Regions from separate parts of the Methylomusa anaerophila genome, predicted to be linked through region 2. Evidence: riboswitches for the same ligand, from Rfam matches in the RefSeq annotation. Region 2 holds a riboswitch; each other region holds the start of a gene.
What was found. A riboswitch is a leader RNA that binds a small molecule or an ion and turns the genes downstream of it on or off. The one in region 2 is predicted to bind cobalamin.

Region 1 (7,011 bases), 850 kb from region 2:
CCTTTATAGGGAGTCCGCCCCATCATCACAATCTCCAGACAGGTGAAGGGAAACCGGATCTCCACATTTTGCGGCACTACGGCAATATGCCGGGCCAATTCCTCGATGGTAAAGGAACGTATATCCTTCCCATTGATAATAATGCTGCCGTTACTGGCCTGCCGCTCCCCGGTAATCAGGTTAAGGAGCGTAGTTTTACCTGACCCGTTGGGCCCGACAATGCCGCAAAAACTAGCTTGCTGCACGCTAAAACTAATATTGTTCAGTATACTGGCAGTCCCATAACGGAAACTTATATTTTGCATTGCGATTGCTGCTGCGTTATTCATTGGTGCGCCGCTCCTCTACTGCAGCGTCTTGTTACGCTTGCGGAAGATATATACGAAGAAAGGGCCGCCCAGCAATGTGGTCAATACTCCTACAGGAATTTCCACATTTGTGGCTGAACGGCCGAAAGTATCGGCAGTCAATAGCAGTATCCCGCCGGTTAGACCGCACAAAGGTATGAGTACCCGGTTATCCGATCCTGCTGTCATTCTCAGCATATGAGGCACAATGAGGCCAACAAAACCGATAATGCCGCCGATGGCCACGCATACCGCAGTGATAAGCGCTCCGGCGGCAAGCAGGATATTTCTGAGTTTGCTGCTGTCAATGCCCAGGTTGCGGGCTTCCCGGTCACCCAGCGACAAGATATTGAGATCCTCAGCGTAGTAAAAGCAAATAAAACAGGCAATGAATATCAGGGGAAAGCCGTAAAGCACATGTTCCCAATTCTTGGCGGCCAGACTGCCGATCAGCCAGGCGACAATGGCTGAAACCTGCTCGCCGGCTAAACTCTTGATCATGCTAATGGCAGCCGATAAGATACTGCTGACAATGATACCGGCAATTACCAGATTGGCGGAAGAAACGTAGCCTCCTACCCGGGCGATGGACATGACCACCAGCAAGGTCAGCACCGCGCCGGCAAAAGCGAATATGGTTACCGGCAGATTATCATGGGCAAAGATATTGAGATAAATGGCGATACTTGCGCCAAAAGCCGCCCCGGTAGATACACCCATGGTGTACGAGTCGGCCAGAGGATTCATCAATAGGGCCTGAAACACAACTCCGGCTACGGCCAGACCCCCTCCTACCGCAAGCGCGCAGATAATGCGGGGCAGCCGGATATCCCAGACAATGGCGCTTTGGGCGCCGGCCAAATGACTGTAGATCTCTTGGTTTCCGGTTAATTTGCCGAATATTATGGTGGCTACGTCAACCACACTAATATCGGCCCGGCCAAAAGTCACCGACGCGATCGCCAAACCGAGAGCAGCCAACGTCAATACCAGACCGATGGTCAGTGCCTGCCTTTGTTTCCTGACAATCTCCTGCGCCAGGATATTTGCTTTTTCATTCATGCCAGGGCATGCTTACTTACTTTTGAGCGTTTGGTCAGTATAGTTGACAGGTAATTCACTTTTTGATCGTTTACGGCTCCAGAGAGGTCGTGAAAGATTTCTTCGCCCTCAAGACCGCATTTGGATACCATAACAGCATTTTCGGTCATGCCATGCTTATTCAGCTTATCAACAATCTGGGCGAAATTTTTGTACACCTTCATCAGCACCACATTGTCGGACACTTGCAAAACCTGTTCCAAGCGTTCTTCGTCGATAGTGGCGGGAATAATGCTGAGTATGTCGCCGCCTTCCGCTAAAGGCACACCTAACCGGTTGCCAATGGCGCAGAAGGAGTTGACACCAGGAATGTTCACGATTTCGTGGCCGCAGTCTTCAAGCAGCCGAAAAACATACATATAAGTGCTGTACAGCATGGGATCGCCCAAGGTCAGAAATATTACCTTCTTCCCGGCTTCCAACAGTCCTAGAATAGTATTCTTGTTATTCACCCAGGCCTCCGAAAGGGCCTGAGCATTGTAATTCATCGGAAAAACCAGTTCCAGTATCTGTGTATTTTCCTGAATGTACGGCTTTGCGATGGTAAAAGCAGTGCTCTCGTCTTTTTTCTCCGTGCGGGGCGCAATGATAACATCCGCCGCTTTGATTGCGTTGATGGCCTTAAGTGTTAATAACTCCGGATCACCGGGACCAACGCCTACGCCGTAAAAAATACCTGCCATATGATTTTTGCCTACCTTTCAATAAAATCGAACTATTCACCCATAAGACGGGAACTGCTTATAAACCGTCATTTGCGTCGTTACTCCTGCGGTCCTCACTCCGACCGTTCTGGCCTAGTTAGCCTTTCCTTAAGTAGTCTGTGCGGACCACCAGTACGCCTCCGTGAGGTCCCCGCACAAACTACTATGCTAAACTAACAAAATCAGAATCGTCGTCGTGCCTAGTCGGTCTGACTATGTTTACTCAGCAGCACATGAGTTACCATTCACAATATGTTTTATGGTATGCAACGGTATCTAACGATTTCTAAGCAGTTCGTGGCATTACACAACCTGAGTAATTATAAATAAAAAATCCCTGTCTCACCGGTAAACCCAGCCATGACAGAGATCAGCGTGCGAAATTCACATGCGAATCCCCTCCCCATCGCTCGTGGGTAATATCGGTGATTGTCAAACAGGCAGTTCTTCTGACTTAGGCTCATTGCCGTCCTGCGCCTTCCCAAGGTAATTACCTTCAGTGGCCTGTTGCAGTCGGCTCCCCATCACAGCGGCGGGACCGTGCCGGTTTTTTTTACCGGCTTCCCTATTAAGCCCAAACGGGCACCTGTTCCATATTGTGTTGTCTTTTATTTTATGGCAAAGCCAACGAAAAGTCAAGAATAACCGTATGTATTATCCTTTACACGTGTATCCCCGTGAGTTGCGGGGAGAATAAGCTGCTCCCCAAGCGTTGAAGCCGTTTCTGAGTTTCGCAATAGCGGATTCAAGGTAAAGAATTTGCTGCATATTGTCGATCATATCCGCCCATTCCGCCGCTGACAATTCGGTTCGTGATTTTCCTTCCGTTAGAATCGCCCGCATGGAATCCACACTTTCCAAAGACTGCGACATTACTTGCCGGAGTTTATTTACCGCCGCCAACAAATCCCTGCCCTGTCCATTGTAATCACCTTCATCACCTTCATGAATCATCGCCGGTTTTTCCGCCGTATCGCTATTATAACACATTAGCATGACCTCATTTCTTTTTGCCAATATTATAGCTGGAAAATAACAACAAGTCAATTACTACCAGTTAACTATCCAAAATAATTTTACCTTCAGTTAACAGGATTTTAACGATTTTGCGGCCAACAACAAAACAGGTGATGCAATGACATTCGGTGAAATAGTAAAAATATCCAGAGAAAATAAAAGACTAAGCCAAGAAGATGTATCCAAAGCCATTGAAAAAAAGTATGGTGTCCGCTTGTCCACCTCTTATCTTAGTATGATCGAGACCGGGATGCGAACGAATTTAACCGTCAATTTGCTCAACGCCCTTTTAGACTTTTTCAATTTGCCTTATACTGCCGCCGCCAGCTTATTTAGCCGTCTGGAATCAATCCCGGAATATAGCCCGGGCAGGGAACCGGCGACAGTTGTACTTGAGTCAAAAGCACCTTTTCCGAGCAATACAGATAATCAAATCGCAATTGACGATTTGCCTTCTGACGCCAAACGCAGTCTTAATGATTTTTATGAATTTCTGCTGTATAAATACAAAACACGCTGAGAACCAGCGTGTTTTGTATTTATACAGCATCGCAATCAACTTAAGCCCCAGTCTTTCAGCACCCCGGCGGCATATGCGGCGACTTGCTGCGGGGTTGCCATATCAAGAGCCGGCGTCGCAATGGCTTTGGCTTGTTCATAAGCGACACTGCGGATAATTTTCTTAATACGCGGCATGGATGAAGCGCTCATGCTGAATTCATCCAGCCCAAGTCCCAGGAGGATTATAGCTGCCAGCGGGTCGCCGGCCAGTTCACCGCACATGCCGGTGAATTTGCCATACTGATGCGAGGCATCGATTACCCGCTTAATCAGCCGCAATATGGCCGGATGCAGCGGCTGATACAGGTAGCTGATTTTTTCATTCATTCTGTCCACCGCCAGGGTGTACTGACACAAATCGTTGGTACCGATACTGAAAAAATCCACTTCGGGCGCAATCAAGTCGGCAATCACTGCTGTCGAAGGAATTTCCACCATGATGCCGACTTTGATATTTTCATTAAAGGGTACTCTTTCCGAGCGCAGCTGCTCCTTGGCTTCCGCCAGCACGGCATTGGCCTGCCGGACCTCGGTGAGGCCGGATATCATCGGGTACATGATCATAATATTGCCATAAGCGCTGGCCCGTAAGATGGCCCGCAACTGAGTCATAAACATGGCCTTTTCGGCAAGACAAAGACGAATGGCCCGCCAGCCCAAAAAAGGGTTCATTTCCGGCGGCATGGGAAAGCACTTCAGTTCTTTGTCACCGCCGATGTCCAGCGTCCGGATGATGACCGGTTTGCCACTCAGCTTTTGGGCAACAATCCTGTAGGCGGCAAACTGCTCTTCCTCACTGGGAAAGCAATCTTTATCCATATACAGGAACTCGCTGCGGTACAAGCCCACGCCATCACCATTAGTGGCGATAACGGCGTCAATATCCCGGGGAGTGCCGATGTTGGCGGCGATTTCCACGCGGCGGCCGTCGGTAGTTACTGCCGGCAGGGGTATTACCTTTTTCAGTTCTGCTTGTTCGGCGTAGTATTGGCGTTGTTTTTCTTTATATTCAGTGAGTAGTTCCGGGGTTGGGGAGACAATGACAGCCCCGGTTATCCCGTCAAGGATCACCAGCTCGCCGTCCTTTACTTTACCGGTAATATCCTTTAGCCCCAATACTGCCGGAATTTCCAAAGTCCGGGCCATGATGGCGGCATGGGAAGTCCGGCCGCCCACATTTACCGCAAAGCCTTTGGCATAATCCCGGTTGAGGGCCATGGTATCGGAAGGCGTCAGGTCATGGGCAATGATTATTACTTCACTGTCCAGATAATCCAGTCCTTTGGCGGTGATGCCCAGCACATTGCGGAGCAGTCTGCCGCCGATATCGGCAATATCTGCCGCCCGTTCCTTCATATACTCATCGTCCATGGACCTGAACACAGCCACAAACCGGTCGACTACTTGCTTAACCGCATAGCCGGCGGTGATATGCTCACTCTTAATGAGGGCGCCCATCTCGCCCCAAAGAGCCGGGTCAGACAGCATGGTCAAATGGGCTTCAAAGATTTTGGCCTGTTCTTCGCCGGCTTCCGCCAGCGCCTTATCCCGTAGATGGCTGATTTGCTCTTTAGCCTTCTCCCCGGCCTGAGACAATTTAATGATTTCATTATTGATTTTATCAGGAGTAATGGGCGTTGTATCGATTATGATTTCCTGCTCCTGGTAGAGGAAGGCCCTGGCGATTGCTATCCCGTTCGAGCCGGAAATTCCCTGTTGCAGCAACAAAGCTTAGTCCCTCCTTGTATGATAATTATTTCTTCAGAATTATTATCCAGTGGCTTCTAGTACTCTGCGTCACTTAAATCATTAGATAAGGTTGCAAGGATTTTTTTGTCCTGCGAGGCGGAGGAGCCGCGCATATCGGACATATGTAAGGAGACGACAACGAAGCAGGACGAAAAAAGACTGCAAGATTATCCATGTATTTAGGTGACGCAGAGTACCAGCGGTATAAGTTCCTGAATATACCGCAATGAAGAAAAGCCATTATCCCTTATTGCGTAGAGGGAACGGCTTTTCTTCACGAAAAAGAATTGAAATTAAATCCGGGTATTAAGAACGCTTCGACGCTGCCGCTTAACCTCAGCTTATCCTAATACCCGGATGTCAATTCTTTGAAATTCTTTGACGGGACCTATATAGACCGATTTTTTCATTCTACAACCTGGTAACCCATTCTTTGCCCTGTAATTTCGTTCCGGTGGCAAGAAAGGCTAAGAACCTGGAGCGTAACAAGTCACTCATGAGACCGCGCTTAACTGGAGCTAATCTCAGAAATCCTCCCAGGATCCCCCGCATCACACTGTGGGTAATAGCCTGTGGATTGTCAAAGATTTGATTTTGAAGGGTCCCTCTTTCAAGACAAGCCAATATATTACGTTCAAAGGTTGTTTCCGGGTGAATGACTTGCTGCTTTCTTTTTTTAAGGTGTAAAGCATTGCATTTACACTTGAGGGAGCAAACGCCGCAGCCCAGGCAGATGGAAGGGTCAACTCTGGCCAGTATCTTCTTGTTTGCCTCTTCTTCAGATTCAGCCGGTTCCAAGCAGATGGCATTGACCGGGCAGGCTTTGGCACATTTCCCGCAACCCAGGCACTTCACTTGGTCTATGTCGGCTATGAAACTCGATGTCATCAGGACGTGGGGATAACCGAATTTGTTTATACCCTCCAAAATCTCACAGCAGCATGAACAACAACTGCAAATAAAAGTGACATTTTCTTTGACGCTGTCTGCCGAAAAAACCAGGCCGAATTCCCGGGAGCGCTCCAGGTTCTCGATTGCTTCCCCACGAGTTACTTCCTCTGCCATGCCGTGTCGGATAAGGTAGTCAGCTGCAAATCCGAAAGATGAACAGGATTTAAGGGGAACATCGCAAGTCTTGAGGTTGTTGTGAAATTTATCATGCCGGCAGGCGCAGAGTCCGATGGCAAATTTATCATGGCCGGCCACAATAGCCTCAGCCTTTTCGTAAGGAAGAATTTCAACAACTTCCTCCGGTGCTACCGTATCCCTGTGAGGAATAGCCCGGGCAATGGATATTTGCTGGCCGTCTTTCCAATTGGCTTTGAAAAAAATATCGCTCCCTTTCATATAAGTACCCAGCAATTCCGCCCAAACCTTAGTGCTTAGTTTTCCCCTGGTTCTCATCATGGTAAACTCATAAATTCCGATGACGTAAGGAGAAGGCATATAGTGATATTCGCCGTTATTATACAAATCCAGGATCAGGCCTTTTTCTGTCAGCCTTTCCAGGATGCCTCGGAGCTTGTCTTTTG
Region 2 (7,011 bases):
TATATTTTCGTCGTCACGCAGGTATGTTGCCGAAAACTATCAACAGAGGAAATCAGCCAATGGATAACATGGTGTCGAAAGAGGAAGAGCGGCGTCTAAGACAGCGGGCAAAGGCGTATGAAAAAACCTGTGAAGAATATGAGCAGGAAATTGACGCATTAAAGGCAAGAGCCGACTATGTTGCCGAGTTCGACTATTTTCTGGATTTATTAACCTTGCCGCTGCAGCCTTCCCGGCTCAGAGAAAAGGTTGGCCGGCCGCTCATTGGCCTGTTTTGCATCCAGGCACCATGGGAACTGTTTCATGCTTTCGGGGTTCATCCGGTGAAACTGTGCAGCGGCTCCTATACGGCGCAGCGGCTTTCCGCAGCTTATCTGCCGGTGCTGATGTGCCCCATGCTCAAATCCTATATTGGCAGTATGGACTTTGCCGGCGCAGCGGCTGGTTATGACGCCACAATTGTCCCGACGACCTGCGACTGGGTTGTGAAAATGCCGGAAATCGCCAGAGAGAAGATCGGACCCCTGCATTATCTGGAGCTTCCCCATGTCAAACAGAATGAAAAGGGCCAAAAGCGCTGGCTTGAGGAAATCTATGCCTTAAAACAGTTTCTAGCGGAAAAAACAGGAGTTACACTAAAAAGACAAGGCCTCCTCTATTCGATGAATGCCTTTATGCATGTCTGGAAGCTGTTTCAGGCACTCATTGATTTAAAAAGACGCAATATCCTTCCCGGCATATGGTTTTTTTGCATTGCCAATACGTTTATGCTGGACGATCTTGATCGCTGGGCCGAGCAACTGGCGCTGGTGATACAACGCTTTCAGACGGAAGCTCCGCGCCAGAATCCGTACAAGGTCTTTCTTGCCGGGTCGCCGGTGATCTTTCCGAATCTGAAGCTGCTGCAGCTTATTGAACAGGCGGGCATGACCGTCTGCGCCGACGACCTCTGTTCTTCCGAACGGATACTTCCCGGCGCAACGGTGTATGATGACCCGTCGGAGCACGGCCTGTTAAGAGCGCTGGCCGAAAGATACCATAAGGCCTGTATCTGCCCGACCTTCGCGGATAATGAACGGCGCGTCAATAATATCCTGAAGATAACCGGGGACCACCAGATGAAAGGAATTGTCTTTCATGTGTTAAAAGGCTGTCATCCCTACGATATTGAGAGTTTTTCCATCGAAAAGAAAGTAAAGGACAGTGGACGCAAGTTTCTCAAAATTGAAACTGATTATGTAAAAGAAGACAGCCAGAACATTTTGACCCGTCTGGAAGCTTTTAAACAAACTTTATAGGAAGGTTGATCGCTATGAGCTATAAAATTGGCATTGATCTCGGCAGCACGGCCATCAAGGCAGTGATCGTCAAAGACAGCGAGCTTATCTGGAAAAAAGCGGTGCCGACCGCACCCGGCCAGGAGACCCTGGCCCGCCGGTTGCTGGACGAGGGTTTGGCTGAGATTGAGGTAAGCGAACAGGATAGTGAGGGTATCTCGGTCACCGGCTACGGCAAAAATCTGATTGCCGGCGCGCATACCGTTATTGACGAGGTTTCCGCCAATGCCTGGGGCGTTTACCTGTTAAGCGGCAGGAAAGCGCGCACGGTTATCAATATCGGCGGCCAGGATATAAAAATTATTCGGCTGGCCGAGGACGGCAAATTAAGCGACTTTAAGATGAATGATAAATGCGCGGCCGGGACCGGACGTTTTTTTGAAATGGCCGGCCGTATCCTGGACACGCCCATTCATGATTTTGCGGCCTTAGCGGACAAGGCCGATGCTTCCGTAAGCCTCAACAGTACCTGTGTGGTATTCGCGGAAAGCGAGATCGTATCCCTCATCGCCAAAGGAACGAAAAAGGAAAACATCATCCGCGGGCTGCATGAATCAATCGCCAGACGCATAGCCGGCATGATGGGAAATCAGGATTTCGAAGATGAATTGTATCTTGACGGCGGATCGGCCAATAACGGCGGGCTGGCGGCGGCAATGGAAGATGAACTTTTCCGGGATGTATATATTCTTCCCCATCCCCAGTTCACGGTCGCTTATGGCGCAGCCTGTTCGCTGCGAAGATAAGACAGACTACTAGGCCATGGGTTGACGAAAATGAAGAGAGAAAGCGGGAGGTTAAAATGAAAAAAAAAGGTATATGCCTGGGCTTACTACTGATGTTTTTGCTGGCAATCGGGTGCATGGCGCAGACGGCAGCGGCAGACAGCCAGAGTTGTGCCAATGTAATTGCAGAAAAAATGCTAACAGGTCTGAAGGAAGACAACTACGCAAAATTCTCGGAGGACTTTGACCAGCAAATGAGCAATAGCTTGCCGGCAGCGGAGTTTGCGAAAATAAGCCGGGAGATCAAAGGGAAAATCGGCGACTATATTGCCAAAGAATTTGTCAGCAGTGAGCAGAAGGAGCAGTACAGCATTTTTACTTATAAAGCGAAGTTTTCCCAAGAAGTTACTGATGTTGTTGTTCGAATTGTTCTAACGGAAGCTGACAGTAAATTCCTTGTCTCCGGTTTTTGGTTGGATTCCCCCAATTTACGCCAATAGCGGTATGTTGACTAACTAATTCACGGCATTACCCGGCAGCGTAACCCTTCCCTGGAAGCACGGGAGTCATCCTTACATAGCTGTCAGCTATTCGTCAGGCCGTGTATCGAATTATTCCAGCCGAGATCTACAATTTCATAAGTATTGAGACAGGTGCCCTGCAAGGGCTTAATAGGGAAGAACGGTGTAATACCGGCGCGGTCCCGCCACTGTAATGGGGAGCAAAGCCAAGATATGCCACTGAGACGAACGTCTTGGGAAGGTTTGGCCGAGCCATGCTCCAGAGCCAGGAGAACGGCCTGTCTGTCAGTCACCGTTTTACCCACGAGCGATGGGGAGGGGATTATTGCCGGGATTCTTTATTTAGATAAACCTTGCATAACCCTTCCTGCAGCGCAGAGAGGGTTTTATGTTGTCGGCGGAGCCTGCATGGGGCTGCGCGGTGCCTGCCATATGGCCGGAAGGCTGCGGAAGCAATATTCTGAAATTCTTTGGATTACTATGGGGATTTGAATGTGGATTTGAGGGGGACAACGGTAATGAAGCAGGCAAGGTTAAGGTTGACAAACAAAAGAAAAGCCATGTTGTGCGCCATGGTGAGCAGCGCACTGGTGCTGGGCATGACAGGGATTTCCTATGGAGAAGGGGAGAAACAGCAGGATTATTCGTTTGATCAGGTGGTTGTTACGGCCACGAAAACACCGGTTAAAGAGTTTGAGGCTAAGGCTAACATCAGCGTTGTTACCAGAGAAGAAATTGAAAAGAACCATTATGCGGATGTCAGTGAAGCCTTGCGGCATGTACAGGGTGTCACAATTTTGAATTATAGCGCCAGCGGCGAAAACTACAGTTCCAACGGCTTATACATCAACGGGGCCGCTAATGTGGTCTATTTGATTGACGGCGTGCGGGCCAATACCAATGGCAGTACATACAGTAAGGCTCCCATCGGGGAGTTTGTCAATATGGATGCGATTGAGCGCATTGAAGTACTGAAAGGATCCGCTTCCACCTTGTATGGTTCTGATGCGCAAGGCGGCGTCATTAATATCATTACCCGGAAGCCCAAAGACGGAGAATCCATCAACAAACTTGGCGTTGAATACGGCAGCTACGGCAAAGAGCAGTATAATTTCACCCACAGCGGGAGCAAGGATGGTGTTTACTGGAGTATTGACGCCCAGAAACGGCTTATGGGTGATTTTAAAGACGGCCGCGGCAACCCGGTCATTAATGATATTAACTCTATGGCCCTGAATTTCAAAATTGGCAAAGATTTTGATGAAAACTCCCATCTTACTTTACGTTATCAAACCTACCGGGCGGATTACCAGCGGCCTGACGGCGGCTCGTTTACTACTGTCAGAGACTATGGAGAAAAAGATAATAACAGCTTCAGTCTCATCTATGACCGAAAGATTTCCGAAAAGTTAACGAATACATTTTCCTTGTTTAGAAATCAGAATCGCCTCAGGGACAACTGCAGGGTACCGACTATGTGGCTCATGGATTTAGAAACCGTCGGCTTTAGTGATCAGCTAACCTATAAAGCCGGCGGACACACGCTGACCGGCGGCGTGGATTACTACCAAGACAAAGTCAAAGATTATTACTCGGCTTACTACGCCGGGTCGGTGTTCAATGTCGAGACCTATCAGGATAAAGTCCTCTCCAACCGGGCGGTGTTTATCCAGGACGAATGGGAACTCAGCAAACGCTGGAACCTGACTTGGGGGATTCGCTTCGACCATCATTCCGAATACGGCAATCACAGCACGCCCAGCCTTGTGCTGGGGTATAACCAGGATGATAGAACCAATTATTACGTCAGCTACAAAGAATTTTTTGTTGCTCCCAACCAGTATCAGATTTTTTCGCAGATTGGCAGCAAGGATTTGCAGCCTGAAGAGGGAAACACTGTGGAATTTGGTGTAAATCACAAGTTTGATGATACCTTTGCCGGCAGCTTCAACATTTACAAACAGAAGGCTGAGAATATAATTGGCTATCGTTATCTTGCGAGCGCGCCCTACTACCAATATTACAATACCGGGAAAGAGGATTCCCGCGGCTGGGGCGTCCGGCTGACAAAAGATTTTACGAAAAATTTCCGGGTCAATGTGGGTTATACCTACATTTATATCGATCCCGCCTCTGCTACGGCCAATGCGAACCGAAACGGGTTCCTGCCCCGCGGGACCTGGAATATCGGCTTGGATTATGAACGGGATAAATTCAACACAGTACTCAATGGCCGGGGGATCGTCGACCGGGAAGGCGGCTATGGCAAGGCTACAGTCGCCGAATTTAAGAACTTCTGGGTTTGGGACTTAGCTGTTAATTACAAGGCGTCGGATACGGTCAGAGTTTTTGCGAAAGTTAATAATATTTTCGACAAATTCTATGCCGAACAGGGGACAGACGGGAATCCCAGCCAAACTTACTGGTACTCTGCCCCGGGACGCAATTATCAAATTGGCATGCAATACAGTTTCTAATTCCAGTTTCGGACAAGGCTGGAGCATTAGCCCGGGCGCAACACTCTGCCCGTCCTTATAGAGAAAAAAGGAGATATTTCAGCAAGGGCCAGGCTTTGTATATATACAGAAAAAATAAGGAGAAAGTATCATGCGTATTGCTTTATTACATCTGGATCTAAGCGGCGGGCCGGAAGAGCGAAATCTGGCGCTGCTGCAGCAGGCTGTAACTCTGGCAGCCCAAGCGGGCGCAAATTGGGTTGTTACCCCGGAAACGGCGCTGCAAGGCTACTTTTTCACGCAAAAAAACCGGCCTTTCTCGATTCCGGTACAGCCGGCGCCAAACTTGCAGCCTCTGCGGTGCGTGGCTGCCGCTTACGGCCTGACGGTATTTCTGGGCTGCGGTGAGCAGGATGCGGCGAGCGGCCTGTGCTATAACAGCTGTCTGGTGATGGGCAGCGACGGGGAAATCATCGGCCGCCACCGGAAAATGCACTCCCATGGCACGGGCGCCGAGGGCTGGGCAGCCAAGGGGACAGTACTGGAGCCGCTGATCTGCAAGGAGATGACAGCCGGGGTTTTAGTATGCGCCGACGCCTATTTCGCCGAAAATGCCCAGACACTGAGAGCCAAACAGGCGCAGGTCATCCTGGTGCCGGCGGCCTGGCCGCCGGGACACTGCGGCGGACTGCCCGTCAATGCCTGGGAACGGTGTTCGCAGGCAAGCGGTCTGCCGGTCTGGGTCTGCAACCAGACCGGCAACCGGGAAGTAATGGATATGAGCCAGGCGCAGAGCGCCGTGGTGGTCGGCGGAAAACTGCGGCTGGCCTATCATGGTTTGCAGCAGGCGGTGCTGCTGTTTGACTGGGATGGGGAGCAGCAGCGGCTTTTATCGGCGGAGTTTAATGTACGTACAATATGAAATGGGAAAGTGAGGCAGGAGTATGGGACGCATCCTATTTTTGACCAATATGGAACGCCAGCAGCTGATGCTGGAAAAGGCCCGGGAAAGTGTGGCCCAGGCGGGGCTGCAGGCTGAAACCAGGACAGTGCTCTTAAGTGACGCGGTTCCCTGGGGGGAAGAGTGGCAGAAGACTTTTGCCGCCTGCAACATTGTTATTTTTACCTGGATGGGTAGCGGGCTGGATACCGCATTTTTGCGGAAGTCAGCCGAGTTTTTGCGCAAGCGCCAGCTTACGCACGTCATGCTGATCTCCGACCCCGATGCCGGCGAATTGTCCTGCGGTGTTTCCCCGGCAGCAAAAGAGACGCTGCAGCAGTATCTGGCGTTTGGCGGCATGGAAAACTTTCGCCAGTTCTGGCGCTGGCTGGCGCAAACCTATTGCCGGGAGGACACGCCGGTGCGGAACCCGGAGCCGCTTCTCTGGCAGGGCATTTACCATCCCCGGGCCCCGCGCCCCTTTACCGACCTGACAGAATACCGGGCGGCTTTCTGCCGGCCGGACCGGCCCACTATTGGTCTCCTGTTCTATCGCGATGAGTGGGTTTGGGGCGACCTGGCCTATCAGGCGGCCTTGATCGAGGAGATTGAGGGGCAGGGCATGAACGCGCTGGCGGTATTTTGCCAGTATGTCGGCAATCCCGAACTGCAGGCGCCGGGGCTTAAGGAAACGCTGGCAAGCTTTTTCTGCCCTGACGGCCAAGCGGAGATCGATGTTATCCTGAACACCTTTAAGTTTTCGATGTTATCCATGAAGGCGATTGCGCAGGAAGCGCTCAATCAGTTGGGCGTGCCCATCCTGCAAGCGTATACGTTATACCGGCCGCGACAGGAATGGCAGGAGTCCAGCGAAGGTATGACGGCTATGGAGATGGCTGTCAGCATTGCCATGCCCGAGTTTGACGGCGCCATTCACGGCGTGCCGGTCGCCGGACGGGAATATCAGGCGGACGGCAATGCTGTCTGTCTTCCCCTGGCGGAACGCATCACCATGATGGTGCGCAAAGCCGG
Region 3 (7,011 bases), 1.9 Mb from region 2:
GCTTGCCGATGCTGTTAAATATCTGAAACAAGCTGTGGTAAGCTCTTACGGCAACAAGGGCCAAAAGGTGGTGGACATGAACAACGCCGCTATCGATAAAGGTGTTGAAGCTATCGTCAAAATTACCGTACCTGCCACCTGGCAAGATGCGCAGGATGACGCTGCCGTAAGGGACAAAACGCCTGAATTCATTGAAAAGATCCTGATCCCGGTGAACCGTCAGGAAGGCGACAGCTTGCCAGTCAGCGCCTTTTTGGGCATGGAGGACGGCACCTTTCCCACCGGTACGGCCGCTTACGAAAAACGCGGCATTGCCATTGACGTGCCGGAATGGCAAACCGACAATTGTATCCAATGTAATCAATGCGCCTATGTCTGTCCCCACGCAGCCATCCGTCCTATACTGGTCAATGACGCCGAATTGAAAGCCGCTCCAGCCGGCTTCGCCGTAAAACCTGCTGCCGGCGCCAAAAACTTTAGTTTCCGCATGGCGGTTACACCCCTTGATTGCACCGGCTGCGGCAACTGCGCCCAGGTTTGTCCGGCCAAGGAAAAAGCGCTGGTTATGAAACCCATAGCCACGCAGATGAATCAAGCCGCTTTGTGGGAATATGCGATGCAAGTGTCCCCCAAGGCCAACCCCATGAGCAAAGAAACGGTGAAAGGCAGTCAGTTTGAACAGCCGCTGCTTGAATTTTCCGGCGCTTGCGCCGGCTGCGGGGAAACTCCGTACGCCAAACTTGTCACCCAATTGTTCGGCGACCGGATGATGGTTGCCAATGCCACCGGCTGTTCGTCAATCTGGGGCGCCAGCGCGCCATCCATGCCTTATACCACCAATCATCGCGGCCACGGTCCGGCTTGGGCCAATTCCCTGTTCGAGGATAACGCCGAATATGGTTTGGGCATGTTCCTCGGGGTAAAACAAGTTAGGAACGGTCTGGCGATGAAGATGGAGGCGGCCGCTAAGCTCAGTATCAGCAGTGAGCTAGAAACGGCGCTGGCTGATTGGCTGGCCAACAAAGACAACGGGGTCGGAACGCGGGAAAGAGCCGACAAGCTTATCACTTTGCTGGAAGCTGAAAAAGGCAGCGATGCGCTGCTGAATGAAATCTATAAAGACAAAGATTTCTTTGTCAAACGTTCGCAATGGATTTTCGGCGGCGACGGGTGGGCCTATGATATCGGGTTCGGCGGACTGGACCATGTGCTGGCCGCCAGCGAAGATGTCAATGTACTGGTTTTCGATACGGAAGTATATTCCAACACCGGCGGACAATCCTCCAAAGCCACTCCGGCCGCGGCCATCGCTAAATTTGCGGCCAGCGGCAAAACAACCAAGAAAAAGGACCTGGGGATGATGGCCGTGAGCTATGGCTATGTTTATGTGGCGCAGATCTGCATGGGGGCTGACAAAAAGCAGACTTTGCAGGCCATCGCCGAGGCCGAAGCCTATCCGGGACCTTCGCTGCTCATCGCTTACTCGCCTTGCATCAACCATGGACTAAAAGCCGGTATGGGCAACAGCCAGCTGGAAGCCAAGCGAGCCGTCGAAGCCGGCTACTGGGCGATGTACCGCTATAATCCAGCCCTGAAAGATATGGGCAAAAACCCGTTCCGGCTGGACTCCCCGGAACCTACCGCCGACTTTAAGCAATTCCTCATGGGAGAAGTGCGGTATTCCTCCCTTAAGCAGCAGTTCCCCGCCCAAGCCGACGCGCTGTTTGATAAAACAGCCAAAGATGCGGCTGAAAGATTGGATACCTACAAGCGCTTGGCGAAAATGTATGATGAATTGTCGTCGGAGGCAGCCGCTTCCAAAGAATAACAGATCTCTATATTAATGCAGGAAATCATCCAACTTTATAGAATAAAAAAATGGCCATAATGGCCATAAAATGTATTTCTATTTTACCTTCGAAGCTATCGAAGGTATTTTTTATTTTTAATCAATTCAATTATGGCTATGCCGGCAACGACTATCAAAACAGCGGAGCGGGCGATGAACTAGTCCTTAACATCCTTGCTTTGTTTCAAAGCGCCCGGACCGTCCTGGGCCACAGGTACTTCCGCTTCGCCGAAGGTTTTCATATCGTTTAACACATGCAGGGAAGCATTAATCAGCGACATTCCCAAAGCAGCGCCCGTTCCCGCACCCAGTCTCATGTCAAGATAGATATAGGCCGGTATACCGATAATATCCAGCGCCGCCTGATGTGCCGGTTCAACGGCAAAGTGGGATCCCACCAGGTAGCTTTTAACTGCCGGAGCCATTTTCACAGCGATAAGGGCGGCCGCACCGGTAGCCAAGCCGTCTAACACTACTGCCGCTCCGCCCGCGGCGGCCCCCAGTATCACTCCTGCCAAACCGGCAATCTCCAGACCACCGACTTTACTTAACACATCAAGGGGATCATTTTTGTCCGGAGCATTGACTGCTAATGCCCTCGCCAGTACCTGGAGCTTCTTGCCGTCCCCGGCCAATTCGGCCAGCGGCTGCGGACTATAGCAGGCGATAATTGCCGTGCTTGCCGTTGTGCCGGCCATACTTATTTCACCTAAGCCCAAAACCCGTGAGCCCCTGGCTATTTCCTCGCCGGCTGTTTTTATTCCCGCTTCAATAGCTTGGACGGCCTGTTCCCGGGTCATTGCCGCTTCTTGCGCCATATTTTTCGTCCCGTAGGCGATCTTTTGGCGGTGGACTCGCGGCAGCGGCGGTAAGTCTGCCGCTACACCCACATCCACGATAACCAGATTAGCGCCAACATGATCGGCAAACACATTGATAGCGGCGCCCCCGTTGCAAAGGCTGCCGATGGTGCCCGCAGTTGTTTCCTGCGGATAGGCACTTGGTTCCTCCGCAGCCACTCCATGATCACCGGCCATGAGAATAATGCTTTTAGGCAAGGTCCGGGGTCTTGGGTTGCCGGTAATTCCGGCCATTTGACAGGCCAGGTGTTCAAAATGATGCAGGCTGCCAAGGGGTTTTGTCAGGTTATCAAGTCTTACCTGGCACTTTTCCATTGCCTGGACATCTAAGGGTTTTATCTGAGTAATTACGTCTTCCAACATTAATATATCCTCCTCAATATCCTCCTAAGAATTAAGAATTCAGATCCAAGTTATGCAACACTTTAATTGCCACATTTAGCATATCTACTACTACTGAAGCCCCGATGGCTTCCCCCAGACGCACCCCCATATCCAGGCAGGCTTTCAGATTGAGCAATTTTAGAGCAATAATATGCGCCGGCTCACCGGATAAGTGAGAAGCAAGCATATATTCCTTGCTCAAGGGATGAATGGCATTGGCAATTAATGCCGCCGCCGTGGTGTTAAGACCGTCAATGACAACAGCACAGTGGTTGGCTGCCGATCCGAGAACAACACCGGCCAAGGCGCCGATCTCAAAACCGCCTACCTTGGACAATACGTCTATTCCGTCCGCGGCATCCGGCTTGTTTACGGTTAGGGCGCGGCGGACGACATCGATTTTCACCTTCAGCCGGCTGTCGGATATGCCTGTGCCCCGGCCGGTGACCTGTTCGGGCGCAAGTCCGGTAAAAGCGGCGACAATAGCTGCACTGGCGGTAGTATTGCCGATTCCCATTTCACCAAGGCTAAAACAGGTATAACCCTGCCGGACCCGGTCGTTCACAATTTCGATTCCTGTTTCTATGGCCTGGATAGCCTGCTCACGCGTCATAGCCGGTCCCTGGGTAAAGTCCTGGGTGCCGTAGGCAATTTTGCGGTGCCACAGCCCGGCAACATGGGATAAATCGCCGGCCACTCCCATGTCCGCCACTACCATGTTCGCCCGGCAAAAATTGGCGAAAGCATTGGCACTGCCGCCTTTGGCCAGCAGATAGTTGGCAGTCATCTGCAGCGTTGTTTCCACCGGATAAGCACTGATCCCGTGTTTGGCGACCCCATGGTCGGCGGAAGTTATAACCATGCAGTTGCGTACCAATTCCGGCTGTGATTGCCGCAGTATGCCCGCATACTGTCTTACCATGCCCTCCAGGCGGCCAAGACTTCCTTTTGGCTTTATCTGGCTGTCCAACCGGGCTTGTACCTCTTCCATTACGACTGTGTCCGGAGCAGAAATTTTTGACAGTGTCTCTGGTAATATACCCATAACTTATTCCAACCCCCATTTTTTGCTTATTTATTCTGGTGTTCAGAACATTCAGAACCTTATAGCCAAATTTAAAAAATAAAAGGCTTCTTTGGATATTATCCAAAAAAGCCTTCTTTTCCATGAAGAACTTTGTTAAAACGGATAAAGGCAGGTCTCCTGGCTCCCGGTTCATTGACTGTTTACGCCTTCCCCTTGCGAGTGGCCTTGTAAAGTCTTCCCGGTACAGTGGCGGGCCCGCGCTAGCGGCATAAGCATCATGCCTAGACTTCCCTATTATCCTCCAGTCGGCTGGAGGCACCTTTTCCGTGAATAATATGTAATTTGTAACTATTATAACAGAGCCGTAGCAGTTACGTCAAGCCAGGCTGAAACCAATATATATTGCACTATTTATATGATGATGAAGTGTTTGAACGTACCTATGAACTTACTCCAGAATACGGCATACTGCTTTCAGTGATAACGAAAAGTAGCGCGCATTTTCAGCAGTGGCTTGAGGTTCTCCCTTTTTATAGTAATATAAAGATAGAAGGAGTAGAATTTTATGCCAGGTGATTGCACTGGCTAAATATCGGTTGGGTAAAGCTAAGACAGTATCAAAACGCTGTCCGTTTTATTAAGATGATAGAAGATGTTCTGGGTAGCATACTGAAGGAAAATGACCAATCCTAAAGGAGGATTGAAGGCTAAGAATCGTCTTTGCTATGGCAAAGCTGGAAATGCAAAGAACTTGCGAATTTCGCAGGTTCTTTGCATTAGAAAGGTTTTATTATAAAAAAAGCAGAAAGTCTCTCTAGTTTAACCCGGCCTGTATTTTTTCGTTAACGACAACAGACCACTGTTTACCCGGATAAGCATTGTATCCTTTAGTGTGGGCAAAACCCCATATTTGTGTTTTTCCGTTTGCCTCCTTTTCTAACGTATAACCGTACATTTCACCGGCAATGGCTTTGCCGACGGCTTCCAGGTGCTGTAGGCTGGTAGATAAAATACCGGCGCGGTTTTTAGATGCAATTACAAGGCCGTCTTTATTCACAACGAAAATATCACCGGTACTGCCAATTCTGGCTGATTCAATGATGTCATAAATGAAATTCCAATTGAAACGGGTAGTGAATATTCCCAGAATATTGCCTGTTTCGTCTTTGACCGGACAGGAGTAGGAAATGGTATGTCCACCTGCGGAAGCTGAGTAGTACATGTCACTAACATATACGTTTTTCCCGTTTATGGTTTGTTGAAACCATTCCCTGCCGGACATGTCTTGTCCTACAATTTCCTGGTTCACTCCTGTGGCAACAACCTTGCCTTGTAAGTCTAGCAGATAGAGGTCATAGTATACCTCGTAGATGTCTACCGTATTTTTCATAAAGGAAGTAGCCAGGCTGATATTTTCTTCATTGGGGTGTTTCAAGCAAAGGATAATCTTCTCGAATGTTGCCCATGCTTGTACGTCACAGTTGCGTTCGAACAAATTACGGTCAATTTTGTCAATAGTGTCAAAAGCGACATCCGCTGTCCTTACGGCAATTACTTCATTAGCTTTTGTATGCATATTACTGATTAGTACTCTGCTTTCTTTAGTGGCTGTAAAACTTCTTTCGGCTAATTTTTTAATTTCGTCGGCTACAACCCCAAAGCCTCGCCCGGCATCTCCTGCTCTGGCGGCTTCAATAGCCGAGTTTAATGACAGCAAATTGGTCTGTTTACTAATATCCTCGATAGTGCGGACAATGTCCCGTACTTTTTGGTTCGCTTCTGTCATTTCTTTTAAAAGGACGGAAATGTCGAGAGTTGTAACTGAATTTTCTGCCATATAAATACCCCTTTCTTCATGAAAAAGAATAATCAAAACGGGAAGTTTCGAGAACGAACATATCTTTCTGAAGTAGTGGGCTAAAAGAGTGGCAAAAATAATAGTCCTTTTCCCCAGATTTAATAGACTGAGGAAAAGGACATCTTTGTCGTTCCTATATTATAAATGTTGTGATTATTCTATAAATCGACAATTAGGCACAAAATTTGTAATTCCTGCTAATGATAAAAAGAAATTTTTATTAAATTTTTGTTAATTTGGGCCGGGCATTGACTTAATTGCCTTATTTGAAGCGAAAGGTGGAAAGCATATGGGGTCGTGGGGCATTCACGCCATCATGTTCGTTACAACGCTTATGATTGGAATGGTGACAAGACTGGCTAATGTAGTAACAAAAATCATTTCGGTTGCGTATTCATCATCGGATTGATAAGTTGTGGCCATCATGGCAACTGTAGTCATAGACGGAAGTCCAACAATTATTGTTAATATAGTCCGCGGAATCTGGGGCAGAAAAAAACCCAAAAAGTAATAAACAATAACCGGTAATACTAACATTTTAACTATCGTTGAAACTAATATGCTTGGTTTTTTGATTATATTGTCCACGGAAACATAAGCCAAGGCACCGCCTAAATACATCAGTGTCAAATACTTGCTTGTACCGCCGGTGCCCGCAATTGTGCTCATAAGCAAATCCGGCACCGGAATCTTAAAAAGCATGATGATAAAAGCAATACACAATGCAACTGTAGTAGGATTAAGCATATTTCTAACCGCATGCAACGGATTTGAATTTTTCTGATGCCGGCTGCATAAATAAACCCCGAATGTCCATAACAATGCCATGTCGACCAGGGTGTAAACCGCGATGCAAACCTGGGCAACCGGCTCTTTGAATATTGCCTGTATGAGCGGTATCCCCATAAAGCCCATATTGCCAAAGGTTAAAAGAGCCACATAGATATTTGCGCTCTTGCCTTCCAGTTTGCACAGTTTGCTCATTGCCACGCTGGCAAGGATAAGAAGGGAAAAACAAAATACCACGCCCATG

Region 1: linked by a shared signal. The riboswitch ahead of cobI (precorrin-2 C(20)-methyltransferase) and the one ahead of MAMMFC1_RS12370 (TonB-dependent receptor plug domain-containing protein) in region 2 are both predicted to bind cobalamin.
Region 3: linked by a shared signal. The riboswitch ahead of cobT (nicotinate-nucleotide--dimethylbenzimidazole phosphoribosyltransferase) and the one ahead of MAMMFC1_RS12370 (TonB-dependent receptor plug domain-containing protein) in region 2 are both predicted to bind cobalamin.

The regions. Positions count from the first base shown of each region.
Region 1 is NZ_AP018449.1:1,874,369-1,881,379, reverse strand. It holds gene MAMMFC1_RS08250 (ABC transporter ATP-binding protein) at 1-329, opposite strand, end outside; gene MAMMFC1_RS08245 (FecCD family ABC transporter permease) at 345-1,409, opposite strand; gene cobI (precorrin-2 C(20)-methyltransferase) at 1,406-2,131, opposite strand; cobalamin riboswitch at 2,575-2,757, opposite strand; gene MAMMFC1_RS08235 (hypothetical protein) at 2,807-3,142, opposite strand; gene MAMMFC1_RS08230 (helix-turn-helix domain-containing protein) at 3,288-3,689, shown strand; gene ptsP (phosphoenolpyruvate--protein phosphotransferase) at 3,725-5,458, opposite strand; gene MAMMFC1_RS08220 (4Fe-4S binding protein) at 5,891-7,011, opposite strand, start outside.
Region 2 is NZ_AP018449.1:2,722,833-2,729,843, forward strand. It holds gene MAMMFC1_RS12350 (4Fe-4S binding protein) at 1-67, shown strand, start outside; gene MAMMFC1_RS12355 (2-hydroxyacyl-CoA dehydratase subunit D) at 60-1,298, shown strand; gene MAMMFC1_RS12360 (acyl-CoA dehydratase activase) at 1,313-2,083, shown strand; gene MAMMFC1_RS12365 (DUF3887 domain-containing protein) at 2,140-2,562, shown strand; cobalamin riboswitch at 2,697-2,879, shown strand; gene MAMMFC1_RS12370 (TonB-dependent receptor plug domain-containing protein) at 3,102-5,060, shown strand; gene MAMMFC1_RS12375 (carbon-nitrogen hydrolase family protein) at 5,191-5,961, shown strand; gene cobN (cobaltochelatase subunit CobN) at 5,984-7,011, shown strand, end outside.
Region 3 is NZ_AP018449.1:815,276-822,286, reverse strand. It holds gene nifJ (pyruvate:ferredoxin (flavodoxin) oxidoreductase) at 1-1,828, shown strand, start outside; gene cobT (nicotinate-nucleotide--dimethylbenzimidazole phosphoribosyltransferase) at 2,008-3,072, opposite strand; gene cobT (nicotinate-nucleotide--dimethylbenzimidazole phosphoribosyltransferase) at 3,104-4,138, opposite strand; cobalamin riboswitch at 4,271-4,457, opposite strand; gene MAMMFC1_RS22580 (cache domain-containing protein) at 4,935-5,696, opposite strand; partial or broken gene MAMMFC1_RS22830 (methyl-accepting chemotaxis protein) at 5,723-5,858, opposite strand; gene MAMMFC1_RS03690 (AEC family transporter) at 6,285-7,011, opposite strand, start outside.